Regions from separate parts of the Mesorhizobium sp. Root695 genome, predicted to be linked through region 2. Evidence: predicted binding sites of a transcription regulator. Region 2 holds the regulator's gene; each other region holds the start of a gene.

Evidence for each region. Region 2 encodes LexA, which represses DNA repair genes until DNA is damaged. Its sites were predicted from a motif close to TGTTCNNNNTGTGTTCNG; they were not measured.
Region 1: the regulator LexA is predicted to act here: its motif matches at 1,447-1,464, upstream of ASD99_RS04825 (ATP-dependent helicase).
Region 3: the regulator LexA is predicted to act here: its motif matches at 1,907-1,924, upstream of uvrA (excinuclease ABC subunit UvrA).
Region 4: the regulator LexA is predicted to act here: its motif matches at 2,618-2,635, upstream of dinB (DNA polymerase IV).

What each region holds. Positions count from the first base shown of each region.
Region 1 covers NZ_LMHO01000003.1:144,900-148,977, forward strand. Annotated here, with positions in the region: gene ASD99_RS04825 (ATP-dependent helicase) at 1-1,407, opposite strand, end outside; gene ASD99_RS04830 (glucose/quinate/shikimate family membrane-bound PQQ-dependent dehydrogenase) at 1,729-4,044, shown strand; gene ASD99_RS04835 (hypothetical protein) at 4,048-4,078, opposite strand, start outside.
Region 2 covers NZ_LMHO01000025.1:3,673-7,750, forward strand. Annotated here, with positions in the region: gene ASD99_RS22560 (ComEC/Rec2 family competence protein) at 1-2,061, shown strand, start outside; gene lexA (transcriptional repressor LexA) at 2,055-2,792, opposite strand; gene kynU (kynureninase) at 3,239-4,078, opposite strand, start outside.
Region 3 covers NZ_LMHO01000044.1:214,573-218,650, forward strand. Annotated here, with positions in the region: gene uvrA (excinuclease ABC subunit UvrA) at 1-1,758, opposite strand, end outside; gene ASD99_RS28895 (hypothetical protein) at 2,478-2,777, opposite strand; gene ASD99_RS28900 (ATP-dependent Clp protease proteolytic subunit) at 2,868-3,473, opposite strand; gene ASD99_RS28905 (SRPBCC family protein) at 3,496-4,005, opposite strand; gene ASD99_RS28910 (ArsR/SmtB family transcription factor) at 4,002-4,078, opposite strand, start outside.
Region 4 covers NZ_LMHO01000002.1:141,507-145,584, reverse strand. Annotated here, with positions in the region: gene ASD99_RS03770 (alpha/beta hydrolase) at 1-278, opposite strand, end outside; gene ASD99_RS03765 (SDR family oxidoreductase) at 389-1,270, opposite strand; gene ASD99_RS03760 (dihydrofolate reductase family protein) at 1,398-1,985, opposite strand; gene ASD99_RS03755 (winged helix-turn-helix transcriptional regulator) at 2,128-2,544, shown strand; gene dinB (DNA polymerase IV) at 2,667-3,914, shown strand; gene ASD99_RS03745 (hypothetical protein) at 4,046-4,078, shown strand, end outside.

The DNA of each region.
Region 1 (4,078 bases), on a different contig from region 2:
GCGTTCGTAAAAACGCGGGCCGCCGATGACGCGATAGTTGAGGCCGAGCGTGACGAAGCGGTCCTCGAATTCGCGCATCTGGAAGGAGGCGCGGACCAGGATCGCCATGTCGTTGAGATTGTGCTTTTGCCGCTGGTAGGTCTCGATGGTCTCGCCGACGGCGCGGGCTTCCTCCTCGGAATCCCAGGCGGCGTGGACATGCACCTTGCCGTCCTCCGGCTCGTCGCGGTCGGTGAACAGCGTCTTGCCGAAACGGCCCTCATTGTGGGCGATGAGGTGGGAGGCGGCGCCCAGTATGTGCGCGGTCGAGCGGTAGTTGCGCTCCAGCCGGATGATGGTGGCGCCCGGAAAATCCTTGTCGAAGCGCAGGATGTTGTCGATCTCGGCGCCGCGCCAGCCATAGATGGACTGATCGTCGTCGCCGACGCAGCAAATATTCACGCTCACGGGCTGTTCCGCGCCTGCCGGCGCGGGCCCTCCGCGGGGGCCTCGCAACGGCTCGGACGGACGGTCGTCCTTGCGGCCTTCGGCCGATTGGAGATTAGTCGCCGAAGGCTTGCGTCCCGCATCAGGCCGCTGCGCCAGCAGCCGCAGCCACATATATTGCGCTGTGTTGGTGTCCTGATACTCGTCGACGAGGATGTATTTGAAGCGCTTGTGGTATTCCTTCAGCACGTCCGGATTGGCGCGGAAGATGCGGATCGGGTGGCACAGAAGGTCGCCGAAGTCGCAGGCATTCAGCGTCTTCAGCCGCTCCTGATAGGCCTTGTAGAGTTCACGGCCCTTGCCGTTGGCGAAGGCGCGCGCGTCGCCCTCGGCGATATCGGCCGGACCTTGCCCCTTGTTCTTCCAGCCGTCGATCATCTGGGCGAACTGCTTGGCCGGCCAGCGCTTGTCGTCGAGCCCTTCGGCCTGGATCAGCTGCTTGATCAGCCGCACGACGTCGTCGGTGTCGAGGATGGTGAAGTCGGATCTCAAGCCGGCAAGCTCGGCATGGCGGCGCAGCAGCTTGACGCCGATCGAGTGGAAGGTGCCGAGCCATGGCATGCCCTCGACATTGCCTTCGCCGATCAGAACGCCGATGCGGATCTTCATCTCGCGCGCGGCCTTGTTGGTGAAGGTCACCGCCAGGATCTGCGACGGGAAGGCCTTGCCGGTGGCGAGGATGTGGGCGATGCGGGTGGTCAAGACGCGGGTCTTGCCGGTGCCGGCGCCGGCCAGCACCAGAACCGGACCTTCGGTGGTTTCCACCGCCAGCCGCTGTTCCGGGTTCAGCCCCTTCAGATAGTCGGGTGCGTTGTTGTGACCGCTGCGGGCGGCCATGGCGCGTGCGGCAATGCCCGACGGGGCCGTGGGCCGCGCATTGGGTTCGTCGAAAAAAGGCATGTCTTCGGAAAAGCCGGACATTGCCCCGAATGTAGTGATTCGGGAGCGAAAGACCAGAAGTGTCTACGTTTTGTTCCGGTAAAGTGCCTGATATCGCCGTTCAGGCCTTGCGGTAGCCGAGGGCGACGAAAAATCGATGGCCGAACGAGCGCGCCTCCTCCGTCATCAAGGCGCCGAGACTGCTGGAAAACCCTGATCCAGGCAAGATGGATTGCCACCGTGGCGTGTGGCCAACTTGACAGGCGCGGCAGGCAGGAGAAAGTTGCGTTCAGGGCAGGAAGGTAACGCCGGGTTGCCCATGGCCGCGCCGCGAGAGCGCGCAACAGTCGAAGGAGTATCATCTTGGCTGTCACCATCACCTCCCTCATTCTCTTGCTCATCGGTCTTGCGCTCGGCGGCGGTGGTATCCGTCTCGCGATGCTGGGCGGCAGCTGGTATTACATCATCACCGGCCTCGCCTTCCTGATCGCCGCCTGGCTACTCTACCGGCGCAGATCCACCGCGCTGTGGCTCTACGCGGCGATCGTGGTCGGCACGCTGGCCTGGGCGGTCTGGGAAACCGGCTTCGACTGGTGGGAACTTGGGCCCCGCGGCGGCATCATCGTGCTGGTGGCGTTGTGGCTGCTGACGCCATGGGCGAGGCGGGGTCTTGCCGGCCCTGACGCGCGAGCGCCGCTCATCCTTTCCGTGCTGGCATCGCTTGCCGTCGCCGGTTATTCGATGACAGGAGATCCGAAGGACATTGCCGGCGAACTCTCCACCGACAAGGTGATCGCCAACGCCAACCTCGGCAATGATGTGCCGGCCGGCGAGTGGCACTATTACGGACGCACGCAATTCGGCCAGCGCTATTCGCCGCTCGACCAGATCACGCCGGACAATGTCGCCAAGCTACAGCCGGCCTGGACCTACCGCACCGGCGACGTGAAGGGACCGGACGACGTCGTGGAGACCACCTATCAGGTGACGCCGCTGAAGATCGGTGACATGCTCTACATCTGTACGCCGCACAATTTCGCCATCGCCATCGACGCCGCGAGCGGCAAGGAGAAATGGCGCTACGATCCCAAGATCAAGCTCGACAAGGACCGCCAGCACCAGACCTGCCGCGGCGTGTCCTATTATGCCGATACCGCAATCGCCGCCGGGCAGCCCTGTGCTGCGCGCGTCTACCTGCCGACCTCGGACGCGCGGCTGATCGCGCTCGATGCCGCCAACGGGCAGGTCTGTCCGACTTTCGCCGAGGGCGGCACGCTGAACCTTCTGACCAACATGCCCTATCCGAAGTCGGGCTATTATTACTCGACCTCGGCACCGCTGATCTCGGGCGGCAAGATCATCGTCGGCGGTGCGGTCAACGACAATTATTCGACGCAGGAGCCGTCGGGCGTCATCCGCGCTTACGATGTCGGCACCGGCAAGCTGCTATGGAACTGGGATTCCGGGAATCCGGAACAGACGACGCCGCTGGCAGCCGGCCAGACCTATACCGCCAACTCGCCCAACATGTGGTCGACGCCGAGCGCCGACGAGAAGCTCGGCCTGCTCTACGTGCCGCTCGGCAACCAGACGCCGGATCAGCTCGGCGCCGGGCGCAGCGACAATGTCGAGAAGTTCTCGTCGTCGATCACCGCGCTCGATCTCAACACCGGGCAGGTGCGCTGGGTGCGGCAGACCGTACATCACGACCTCTGGGACATGGACGTGCCGGCGCAGCCGAGCCTGATCGACATCACCAAACCCGACGGCACGATCGTCCCGGCGCTGGTCGGGCCGACCAAGCAGGGCGACCTCTATGTGCTCGACCGCCGCACCGGAGAGCCGGTCATCGCGGTCAACGAGGTGGCGGCGCCCGGCGGCGCGATCGAGGGCGATCACACATCGCCGACGCAGCCGGTCTCCGATCTCACCTTCATGCCGAAACCGCTCACCGGCGCCGACATGTGGGGCCTCACCATGTTCGACCAGTTGGCTTGCCGGATCGAATTCCAGGGCCTGCGTTATGAGGGTCGCTATACACCCCCTTCCGTCCAGGGCTCGCTGATCTATCCCGGCAATTTCGGCACCTTCAACTGGGGTGGTGTCGCTGTCGACCCGGTCCGGCAGGTGCTGTTCGGCATGCCGACCTATCTGGCCTTCAAGTCACAGCTCATTCCGCGCGACCAGGTGCCGCCCCCGGACGAGGGTCGCGGCAGCGAGCAGGGACTGAACCGCAACGAGGGCGCGCCCTATGCAGTGGTGATGGGACCGTTTCTCTCGCCGCTCGGCATTCCTTGCCAGGCGCCGCCCTGGGGCTATGTCGCCGGCGTCGATCTCAGGACCGGCAAGATCGCCTACAAGCACCGCAACGGCACCGTCTACGACATGACGCCGCTGCCGCTGCCGCTGAAGGTCGGGGTGCCGGGCATTGGCGGGCCGATGATCACCGCTGGCGGCGTTGCCTTCCTGGGTGCGGCGGTCGACGACTATCTGCGTGCCTATGAGCTGACATCCGGCAAGCAGCTGTGGCAGGCGCGGCTGCCGGCCGGTGGTCAGTCGACGCCGATGACCTATACGGTGGCCGATGGCCGCCAGTTCGTGGTCATTGTCGCCGGTGGTCACGGCTCGGTCGGGACCAAGCCGGGAGATTATGTGATGGCCTACGCGCTGCCGAAGTAGGGGCTAGCCGAGCCCCAGATGGCTCTTCAGGCTG
Region 2 (4,078 bases):
TCGCGTTCCTGGCCAAAGACCCATCTGTGCTTCATGGCGGCACTTTTGTGCGCGCTGGGTCTGCTCGCTGCAAAGGTCGAGACATGGCGGGCAGGCACACAGATGCTGGGTTCGGAAATCTCGACGCAGGTGACCGGCCGGGTTGTCTCGCTCGACCGGATGGAGACCGGTCGCGTCCGGCTGACCATCGACGTGACGTCGACCGCAAGGCCGAAATTGCGCTATGCGCCCGAGCGGGTGCGGCTTTCGGCACGAAAGATCCCGGCAGACACAACCGCCGGGTCCCTGATCACGGGATATGCCAAGCTGTTGCCGCCGACGGGTCCGGTGCGGCCGGACAGCTACGACTTCTCCTTCGACAGTTATTTCGCAGGCATCGGCGGCAGCGGGTTCTTTCTCGGCAATCCAAAGCTTGTCGTCACTGATGACGGCGACATGCCGCTGTCGGCCCGCCTTTCCTCTCGCGTGGAAAATGCCCGTGAAGCGATTGCCGATCATATCAGGGCCAGCGTCGGTGGCGCCGAAGGCGAGATCGCCGCTGCGCTGATCGTCGGGGTGCGCGCCGGCATTCCCGATGAAATCAATGAAGCGATGCGGCGTACCGGCATCTACCACATTATCTCCATCTCCGGGCTGCACATGGCGCTGGTCGCCGGCACCATCATGGGTTTGCTGCGCGGTGCCTTCGCCCTGTTCCCGGACTTTTCCGCGCGCCGTCCGGTCAAGAAATATGCCGCCGCCGCGGCATTGCTTTCGATCGCCGCCTATCTCATCATCTCAGGCGTCGTGGTTGCCGCCGAGCGCAGCTTCATCATGCTGGCAGTGATGCTGATTGCCGTGCTGTTCGATCGGGCAGCACTCACCATGCGCAATCTGGCGATCTCGGCGATCGCCGTCATCGTGGTGTCGCCGCATGAAGTGGTCGGCCCAAGTTTTCAGATGTCGTTCGCGGCGACTGCCGCGCTGGTCGGCGCCTATGCCGGCTGGTCGGATCATCGCGCGGGGAAAACCAGACCGCCTCCGCCAAAGCGATCCTTACCTGGCTTCCTGACGCGAAAGTTCCTGCTGGCGGCGGGTGGCCTTGCCATGACCTCGATCATCGCCGGCAGCGCCACTGCGCTGTTTGCCATCTGGCATTTTCAGCGCGTGTCGCCGCTCAGCCTGTTTGCCAATCTGGCCATCATGCCGATTGTCTCGGTCGTTATGCTGCTTGCCGTGATCAGCGCACTGACGATGCCCTTTGGCGCCGATGGACCTTTTTTGTATCTGATGGGCGAGGGCCTGACGGCGATGGTCACCATATCGGCGTGGATCTCCGAGCGTTCGCCTGTCGATGGGGTCGGATTGATTTCGCAGCAGTCTGTCCTGCTGGTGGCGATTGCCCTGGTCATCGCGACGATGGCGACGACACGGCTGCGGCTCGCGGCTCTTCCCTTTGCGCTTGCCGGCCTGCTGACCGTCTCGGATGCGCGCACGCCCGACGTGCTGATCTCGGAGGACGCCCGACTGGTTGCGTTGCCGATCGGCGGCGGCGAGCTCGCCGTCAGCCGCGCACGGCCGAACGAATTCACCGTCGACAACTGGAAACGCGCACTGACATCCGAAACCATCGTCGTGCCGGAGGTGTTCGACAAGGGCGATGGGCAATTCGAGATCGCGGATGCCCCGGAACTGCCGCCGGGATCGCCGTTCTATTGCACCTCGGGCGTCTGTCTGGCCAGGCACACGTCCGGTGCGATCATTGCCTATGTCGAAGACCGAAAAGACACCTGGAAAGCCTGCGGCTTTGCCGAGCTGATCGTTGTCAATGACGCCACGGCCTATGACGCCTGTCACAATCCGCTGGTTCTCGTCATCACCAAGCGACAACTGGCTCGCAAAGGCAGCGCTGCCATCTTCTTCGATCGCCAGTCGGCGACCACGCCGGCAACCGTCAGCTTCGCGGTGGACAGGCCTTACCGGCCCTGGCATGTACAACGCAAATTCTCACGCGAGGCGAGGGGACTGCCGCCCTTCAAGGGACCAGAGAAGCCAGTGGTTAAACCGCAGCCACCTCAGTAGCGGCGGATCAGGCCGACGAGCTTGCCTTGCACCTTGACCCTGTCCGGGCCGAAAATACGGGTTTCATAGGCTGGATTGGCGGCTTCGAGAGCAATCGAGGCGCCCTTGCGGCGGAACCGCTTCAGCGTCGCTTCCTCTTCATCCACCAGCGCCACGATGATTTCGCCGGGGCTCGCCGTATTGGCATTGCGGATTATGACGGTATCGCCGTCGAAGATGCCGGCATCGATCATCGAGTCGCCCTTGACCTCAAGGGCATAGTGCTCGCCGCCCATGATCATGTCCGGCGGCACAGAAATCGAATGCGTCTGATGCTGGATGGCATCGATCGGCACACCTGCCGCGATGCGGCCCATCACCGGGATCGAAATGGCGGAGACCACGTCGTCGTCATTGCCGGCCGAAGACATCCGCGAAGGCGCCGGCTTGAGCTGCCGGCCAAGGCCGCCTTGACCAAGACTGCCCTGGATAATGCTTGGCGAGAACTTTTTTGCCGCGTTGAGGCCGGGCGCGATCGAATCCGGCAGCCGCAACACTTCCAGCGCGCGTGCCCGGTTGGGCAGCCGCCGAATGAAGCCGCGCTCCTCTAGAGCTGTGATTAGCCGGTGAATCCCGGATTTGGAGGCAAGATTGAGCGCCTCCTTCATCTCGTCGAAGGATGGCGGAATGCCGCTTTCCTTCAGGCGTTCATGGATGAACATCAGCAGTTCGTGTTGCTTGCGCGTCAGCATGGCGGCCCCCAAGGTACCGGAAATCAGAATCAGAAAAACAAACCCAGAACAAACACTATCTGTTCCAGTTGTGTTCCGCAACTGTTTAAAGTTTAATGAATTTGTTAAGATGGCGGAAATTTTTCGGTGTTGGAAAACGGGCCTCGTTGACGACTGTCTGCCGTCACGTTGCGCTTTCTGGCATTGAAATTGTTATGGTTAATGGCCTGTGGTCCATGCCGAGCTCAGTGTTGGCATGAGCTGTCGATAGGCCCCTCGAATGTGGGTATTTCAGCTTTTCGGGCGTTCGTTCGCAGTGAACGAAACGAAGCCAAAATGCCAACCTTGGTTAATTATCGCGGCTGGCGCTGGCCCCCAGCAATGAACGCATTTGCGAGCTGGAAATTCGTCCCTCGGTCATATGACTTGGGGAGAGCCGGCGACGACAGATCGTCGAAAGGGCTGCGTCAGGTGACAGCCTCCTTGACGGCGAAACGCTGGTCCTTCCATGCACCCGTGCGCAGAATGTCTTCCAGCACCTCGACCGCCAGCCACACATCCTTGTAGCCGACATAGAGCGGTGTGAAGCCGAAACGGATGGTCGATGGCGCGCGGAAATCACCGATCACCCCACGCTCGATCAGCGCCCGCATGATTTGATAGCCGTGATCGTTATGGAACGACACTTGGCTGCCGCGCTTGGTCGCGTCGCGGGTGCTCTCCAGCGTGAGACCATAGGCGCCGCACTTCTCTTCGACGAGCTGGATGAACAGTTCGGTCAGCGCGACGCTCTTCTTTCGCAATGCCGCCATGTCGACGTCGTTCCAGATGGCAAGCGCGCCTTTGAGCGCCCGCATCGACAGGACCGGCTGCGTGCCGCACAGAAAGCGGCGGATGCCGGTGCCGGCAACATAACCCTGTTCGAAGGCAAAGGGCCGCGCATGCCCCCACCAGCCACTGAGCGGCTGGCTGATATCGCCGTGGTGGCGCTTTGCGGCATAGATGAAGGCAGGCGCGCCCGGACCGCCGTTGAGGTACTTGTAGGTGCAGCCGATGGCGAAATCGGCATTTGCATGGTCGAGTTCGACCGGCAGAGCGCCCGCGGTGTGGCAGAGATCCCAGACGATCAGCGCTCCGGCCGCATGAGCCTTGCGCGTCAGCGCCGCCATGTCGCGCAGTTCACCCGATTTGTAATTGACGTGGTTGACCACCACCACCGCGACGCTTTCGTCGATCAGCTCTTCGATGGTTGGCGCGTCGACGCCAGCGAGGCGCAGCACGACGCCATCCCGGGTCGAGGCCACGCC
Region 3 (4,078 bases), on a different contig from region 2:
GGCGGCCGGACCCATGTCGACGACATAGTCGGCATGCAGGATGGCGTCCTCATCATGCTCGACGACGATCACCGTGTTGCCGATGTCGCGCAGGTGCTTCAGCGTATCGAGCAGGCGGGCATTGTCGCGCTGGTGCAGGCCGATCGACGGCTCGTCCAGCACATAGAGCACGCCGGTGAGGCCGGAGCCGATCTGCGAGGCAAGCCGGATGCGCTGGCTTTCGCCGCCCGACAGCGTGCCGGAATTGCGCGACAGCGTCAGATAGTCGAGCCCGACATCGTTGAGGAAGCGCAGCCGCTCACGGATTTCCTTCAAGACGCGCACCGCGATCTCGTTCTGCTTGTCGTTGAGCGACGCCGGCAGGTCGGTGAACCACTGGTCGGCCTTGCGGATGGAAAGCTCGGTGACTTCGCCGATGTGCTTGCCGGCGATTTTCACCGCCAGCGACTCGGGCTTCAACCGATAACCCTTGCAGACCGGGCAGGGCGTGGCCGACATAAAGCGCTCGATTTCTTCGCGCATCCAGGCGGATTCAGTTTCTTTCCAGCGCCGCTCGAGATTCGGGATGACGCCTTCGAAGGTTTTTGTCGTCTTGTAGGAGCGCAAGCCGTCATCGTACTGGAAGGTGATTTCGCGCTCGCCGGTGCCGCGCAGGATGGCTTCCTTTGCCTCTTCGGTCAGATCCTTGAATTTGTCACCGAGCTTGAAGCCATAGGCTTTGCCGAGCGCCTCCAGCGTCTGCGCGTAGTAGGGCGAGGTCGACTTCGCCCACGGGCTGACGGCGCCGTCGCGCAGCGAGATGTTTTCGTCCGGCACGATCAGATTGCCATCGATGGCGCGCTGGCTGCCGAGGCCGTCGCAGGTCGGACAGGCGCCGAATGGGTTGTTGAAAGAGAACAGCCTGGGCTCGATCTCCGGAATGGTGAAGCCGGAGACCGGGCAAGCAAATTTTTCCGAGAACAGGATGCGCTCATGCGTCTCGTTCTTCGACTTGTTGACCGAATCCTCGCCGGTCTGGCTGGAATCGAGCGGCTTGTCGGCGAATTCGGCGACCGCCAGCCCTTCGGCCAGTTTCAGCGCGGTCTCGATGGAATCGGCAAGCCGCGTTGCCAGATCACCGCGCACGACGATACGGTCGACGACGACGTCGAGGTCATGCTTGTATTTCTTGTCAAGCGCCGGCACGTCGGCGATCTCGTAGAAGACGCCGTCGACCTTGACGCGCTGAAAACCCTTCTTCTGCAGCTCCAGCAATTCCTTGCGGTATTCGCCTTTGCGGCCGCGCACTATCGGCGCCAGGATGAACAGGCGCGTGCCTTCCTCGACCGCCAGCACACGGTCGACCATCTGCGAAACCGTCTGGCTCTCGATCGGCAGGCCGGTGGCCGGCGAATAGGGGATGCCGACGCGCGCGAACAGCAGGCGCATGTAGTCGTAGATTTCGGTGACAGTGCCGACGGTCGAACGCGGGTTCTTCGAGGTGGTCTTCTGCTCGATGGAGATGGCGGGCGACAGGCCATCGATTTGGTCGACGTCAGGCTTCTGCATCATTTCGAGGAATTGCCGCGCATAGGCCGACAGGCTTTCGACATAGCGGCGCTGGCCTTCGGCGTAGATGGTGTCGAAGGCAAGCGACGATTTGCCGGAACCCGACAGGCCGGTCATGACAATCAGGCTGTCACGCGGCAGATCGAGATCGACATTCTTCAGATTGTGTTCGCGCGCCCCGCGAATGGAAAGATATTTATGGTCGGCCATCGCCGGTCGCCGCCTCAGAGTCTGGAATTTCCTGGAATGGCGGGTTTTCCCGGCCATCCCCTATGTAGGTAGTTTTGCCGCCACGTCGAGAGACGCCACAATTCCCGACAAAGCGTTTAACCGTCTTTCGCATGAACGGGCAAGCGGAAAGAACAAAGGCCGAACACGCTCCTGACAAAGCTGTGCAAAAACTGACTTGCACGTAACCTCCCAGCGATCACATTTTTCGGTAACCGGCTATTGATGGTTGACGTCCCCGACTCAGGGGAGCAGACTCCAGCAGTCAACGAAGCCGGCCGTCTTTCGATGGCCTCGCCGCCCAGAGGCGGCCTGCGAGACGCCGCAGGCATTCGCGATTTGTGCTTCGGGACAACAATGTCGCAACGGACACAGGAGCGGAGCTATGACGCCACCGGATCGTCCCCTCGGGTTCCAGTTGTCACTGGAGCCGCGGCAGGCATAAGTGCCAGGGTTTAGCGTTTGCGCCACCCGACAAACCGTGACCTGCCATATCCCACAAAAATCAGAGACTGCTAGTCGGATCGTCGGCTGAATGCCGCGGTGCATCCGAAATCAAACGCCGGCAGTACACTCCCGGTAAAATTGGATTTGAGATCCAAAAGGCCCCGACCGTTTGCGCAAAGCACGGCGGGGCCGTTTTTATGTGCGGATTGTCTTGTTGGCGATAGGCGCAACGCAGCACGCGCTGGCACGCACTGTCAGTGGCGCGGCAGCCCGATTGAGCCGGCGCCGACATCGACGGTGATGCTGCCGGAAATCCTGACTTCCGTATTGCCGATCTTGAACTGGCCATTGCCGCTGCCGGGAAACGCGTCGTCGGGTTCGGGCTGGGGAGCCGGCTTGGCGATGCGATAGTCGCCGGTCACGCCGGGCAGAGCGTCTTTCTGCGCCGGCGAACTGTCCTCGGCAAGTGCCGTGCCGCTCACGAGGCCGGCAAAAGCGAGCACCACGACGGCGATGACGCGGCGCAGTGGTCTGGACGGATGAGTGTCGGTCATCTCAGGACTATAGTGACGTGCCGGCGACGGGACCAGAACCGGCATCGTCAAATCTTCGACAACCGGCAGGAGCCGGATAGGGCCCTGGCTTCATGCCGCCTTTTTTCGCGTGTCGAAAACATGGTCGACGATGCCCCATGCCTGGGCCTCTCGGGCCGTCATGAAGTGATCGCGGTCCAGCGTGCGCTCGACCTCATCATAGGTGCGGCCGCAATGCTGCGCGTAGAGTTCAGCCATGCGCCGCTTCGTCTGGCCGATGCGCTCGGCATGGCGCTGGATGTCGGAGGCCTGGCCCTGGAACCCGCCCAGCGGCTGATGCAGCAGGATGGTGGCGTTCGGCAGGGAAATCCGGCGCCCCGGCGTGCCTGCCATCAGCAGGAATGAAGCCATCGAGGCGGCGAAGCCCATGCACACGGTCGACACCGGGCAACTGATGTACTGCATCGTGTCGTAGATGGCGAAGCCGCTGGTCACCACGCCACCCGGCGAGTTGATGTAGAGCGAGATCTCCTTGTCGGGATTGTCCGATTCCAGCGACAGCAGCTGTGCGCAGACCAGCGCGGAGATGTCGTCGTTGATCTCGCCGTTGATGAAGACGATGCGCTCGCGCAACAGACGTGAAAAGATGTCGAAGGCACGTTCGCCGCGGCTCGATTGCTCGATCACCATCGGCACCAGACTGGCAAGGCCGCTCATTTTATGTCTCCGTTGTTGTCGCTCAGGCTGCACGCAGCAAGAGGCGAGGCGTGTTTGCGGCGATTGGCTTGCGTGAGTTGTTTGCGTCGAGCGAAAGCCGGCAGCCGGCGCCGGTCATGGCAATTGCGGGCATTGCCGTTCGGGCGAAGCCGTCATGGACGATGCGCAGATGCGTGCCACCGGAAACGGTGCGGGCGAGCGTGAAAGTGACAATGCTGTCCAATGGGCTGTCGAGCGGATCCTGCCGCGCGCCATCGCCTGGCTGCGAGCGCTCCCGCCAGGAATAGCGCAACAGCCGTTCGGGCTCGGCGTCGAGGATTTCGCATTCGATCGGCGCATCCGGACCGGTGAAGGCAAAACGATTGCCGATTTCCGGCCTGATGTCGTTCGGCATCATCCAAGCGGCGAGCAGCTCGGGTATGGTTAGAGCCCGCCAGACCTTTTCCGGCGGCTCGGCAAGGTCGTACTCGAATTCGATCGCATCCGGCTCGTCGCTTTGGCTCTCGTTGGTCTTTGATCTCGCCTTCTTCATTGATCCATGTCCTTCAAAACCGCCTTCAGCCTTTCGATGCGTTCCGGCCAGAAGGTCCGGTAGCGTTCGATCC
Region 4 (4,078 bases), on a different contig from region 2:
ACCAGCTTGCGGTGCGTGTAGATCGAGCCGCCGATGAAGCCGCCGCCATGCGCATAAAACAGCACACGCCCCTCGTCGGCGCCCTTCGGCGCGATCCACATCGCCGGCACGCCGCCGGCATCGACCTCGATATAGTCGACGCCGCCCGGTTCGCCGGTCAGCGCCGTCCAATGCGTGTCGTTGAAGTCGATGATCGCTTGCGGGCTGGTCAGTTTGCCCGCATTGTCGGCGATCGCCGCGTAGTGGTTCCTGTTTGCCTCGCTCTGTACGCTTGCCATGATGGTCTCCTGGGGATTGCGGATCGCGGGCCGCGCGACCTTCGAAGCCTAGGACGAACGAGTGGGCAAAAAGGATACGTCGCAGCGAATGCTTTTTTCACGGAGCGCGGTTAACCCTTGCCGCCAAACATCGCGGCATGACGCCGGGCGAATTCGATAAACGGTGTTGCCCGCACGCCGAACATCTCGTGCGTCGCCAGATGCACCCGCGATTTCGGCCGCCGCAGCCGCTCCGCCAGCTGTTCGTCCAGCGCATCGGCGAAGCCGGGCGAAATCCCGGAGGCGAGCAGATTTCTCCGCCGCACTTCAGGGCTGACGTCGACATAGCGGACCGGCTTGCCGATCGCCTGTGATATCCGTTCCGCCACGTCGCTCATGGTCAGTGCCTCCGGCCCCGTCATGTCGAGGCTCTCGCCTTCGTGGCCGCCATCGCGCAACAGTCGGAAGGCCACCTTGGCGATGTCCTCGACGTCGACGGGCGACAGTTCGGTATCGCCGAGCGCGAGAGTGAACGCACCCTCGGCGGCAATGGCCGGCGCGTCGCGCAGATAGACCTGCATGAACTGGCTGGGGCGCAGATGCGTCCACGCCATGCCTGCCCCTTCCAGATAGCGCTCGGTCTCCTCGTGCATGCGCGTGAAGCGGAATTTCGTTGCGTCATAGCCGATGTTGGATTCCGCGCCGGAAAACTTCACCACATGGGCAACGCCGGCCTGCTTGCAGGCATCGATGAAGCGGCACTGCGTTTCCGTCATGTCCTCAGCGGCGGTCGAAATCATCAGCACGCGGTCGACACCGTCGAGCGCGGCGCCCAGCGTTTCAGGCCGGCGCATGTCGCCCTCGATCGGTTCTACACCGGCAAGCTCGTCAAGGCCCGCCGCCGATGCCCGGGCCGGATCTCGTACCAGTGCCCTCACCTCATGGTTCTCCCGTGCGAACTCCCGCACGATCGACTTGCCGTTCAGGCCCGTGGCGCCTGTCACCAGGATCATGATCTTCTCTCTCCGTTCGGGATTGTCGCGGCTTGCCTGTCAGGCGACCGCACCTTGAAGACGAAGAAACGCGGGCAAAGGATTCCATCCAAACATTTTTTGTCGGCGGATGCCTTTCACGCCTTCCTCATCTCGCCGATGCGTAGCGGTTGACCACCATGCCGCAGGCATAGGCCTTCGAGCCGAGCAGGCGCAGGGTTTTGAAACCACCTTGGTCGAAGATGCGGCGTCCGGCGCCCAGCACCGCCGGGTTGATGAATAACTGGAACTCGTCGACCAATCCGGCCGCGATCAGCGCCGACGCGAAACCTGCCCCGCCGAACACGACCATGTCGCTGCCCTCGCCCGCCTTCAGCGCGCTGACCTCACGCGGCAGGTCGCCGCTGGCCACCCTCGTGCGCTCCCAGGCCGATTGCTTGAGCTTGTCGCTCAGCACCACCTTCCGGGCGTCGACGATGCGTTGCGCAAAGGCATAGAACGGATCGCGCGGAAATTTCTTCGCCGCGTTGCCCCAATGGGTGAGATAGCCCTCCTGCGCCATCTTGCGGCTGAGCAGGATGGTGTCGATACCGGCGAAGACGGCGTTGAAGTCCTGCTTCAGCTCGCCGTCCCAGGCGCTCTCGTCACCCCATTCCCAGAGCTGCCAGGGATGGTCCTCATTGGCGCCGACAAAGCCGTCGACCGACATCTGCATCTGAAGGATCAGCTTTCTCATCATCATTCTCCTCGGTTTGTCCCTGCTCAAAGCGTGCGTCCGGCGAGCCGTCGCGATCAACGTTATATGGTTTACATTTGGAAGCATTGACGCACGGCCAAAATGGTGTCAATAGTAAAGTGATTTAAAAATGGAACCATAGATGTCGACGCGCGAAAAATCCGGCTGCCCGATCAACCTGTCGCTCGAACTCGTCGGCGACCGCTGGACGCTGCTCATCATCCGAGACCTGGTCTTCGCCGGAAAAAGGCATTTTCGCGAATTCCTGCAATCCGACGAAGGTATCTCCTCGCGCACGCTGGCCGAGCGGCTGCAAACCCTTCAGGACGAAGGCATCCTCACCAGAAGCGACGACCCGACGCATGGGCTGAAGACGGTCTACCGGCTGACCGAAGCCGGCATCGACCTCTTGCCAGTGCTGGCGACGCTCGGCGCCTGGGGCAGCAAGCACCGCAAGGCCGACGACAAGCTGGCTCGCATCGCCGAAGAGCTGACGGCCGGTGGCGAGGCGGCGCTGGAACAGATGAAAACGGCGCTGAGGGCCGAGCATATTGTCTAGGCAGGGCGCTCAAGCCGAACCGGCGCGGCTCTTTGCTGCACAAATCGCTCTCCACTTGACAATGATCCGCCTTTGTTCTCTATTTGTTCAGATCTATCAGCAACTGCGGATGTGCGGTCGGGATGGAAACGACAGCCACCATCCTGCATGCCGATCTCGACGCCTTCTATGCCTCGGTCGAGCAATTGCTCGACCCGTCGCTGCGCGGCAAGCCGATCGCGGTGGGCGGTGGCGTTGTGCTCGCTGCCTCCTATGAGGCACGCGCCTTTGGCGTGCGCGGCGGCATGCCGGGGCGCAAGGCGCGTGAGCTTTGCCCGCAGCTGATCTTCGTCGGCGGCAATTTCAGCCATTACCAGCGGCTGGGCGACGCGGCGATAAAAGTGCTCGACGATTTCACCCCGCTGGTCGAGCGCATTTCCATCGACGAGGCCTTTGCCGATGTCGCCGGCTGCACGCATCTGTTCGGGCAGCCAGAAGAGATCGCCACGACCATCCGCCGCCGCGTGCGATCCGAACTCGGCCTGCCGATCTCGATCGGCGTGGCACGCACCAAGCATCTGGCCAAGATCGCCTCGCAGGTGGCCAAGCCCGACGGGCTGGTCGTCGTCGAGCCTGGCACGGAGATCGCCTTCCTGCACGATCTGCCGGTCGGGCTGATGTGGGGCGTTGGCCCGGCGACCAAAGCGCGGCTGGGCGAAATCGGCGTCGAGACCATCGGCCAGTTGGCCAGGACGCACAGCGGCACGCTGACGCGGCTGCTTGGTCCCGCCGCCGGCGAGAAGCTCGCCGCCCTGTCCTGGAACCGCGACCCGCGGAAACTGGAGACGAAGCGCCGGGCGCATTCGGCCGGTGCGCAATCGGCGCTTGGCCAGAAGCCCGCCGTGGCTGATGTCATCGTGCCCACTCTGCTGCATCTGGCCGACCGCGTCGCCAGCCGGCTGCGCGCCAAGGCGCGGCCCGGCCGCACGGTGACGGTGCGCGTGCGCTTTGCCGGTCTCAGCGCCGTCACCCGCTCAATCACCCTTGACCAGCCGATCTCGGCGACAACGATGTTGGCCGAGATCGCCGGCGATCTGGTGCGCGGCGTGCTTGCCGACCACCGCCAGGAGAAGACGATCTCGCTGCTGGCGATCTCGGTATCGCACCTGGAGGAAAGCCTCGAGCTACAGCTCGAACTGCCGCTCGGCCTCGCGGACGAGAAACGCCGTCCCGGCACGAAGAAGGGCCTGGCACGCTTCGGCGCCGACCGCGCCATCGACAAGATCCGTGAGCGCTTCGGCAAACAGGCGGTCGGCTACGGCACGGTGGCGCTGGACGCGGCGCGCTCGGTGCCCGACGAATTCAGGGAGCTGGCGCAGAAGGAGCTGTGAGCGCGGTTGACGCCATCCTGAATGTGACCGCGTCGGCATTGTAACCGAGGGGCGGCAGGCCGTGAAAAATCTTGATCTCCTCACTGGTGGCTATTCGAGTAAGATGTCCCTGACACAAGCCATGGAATCTCATGTTCGCACCCTTCATCGTTTGCGCGTTGGTC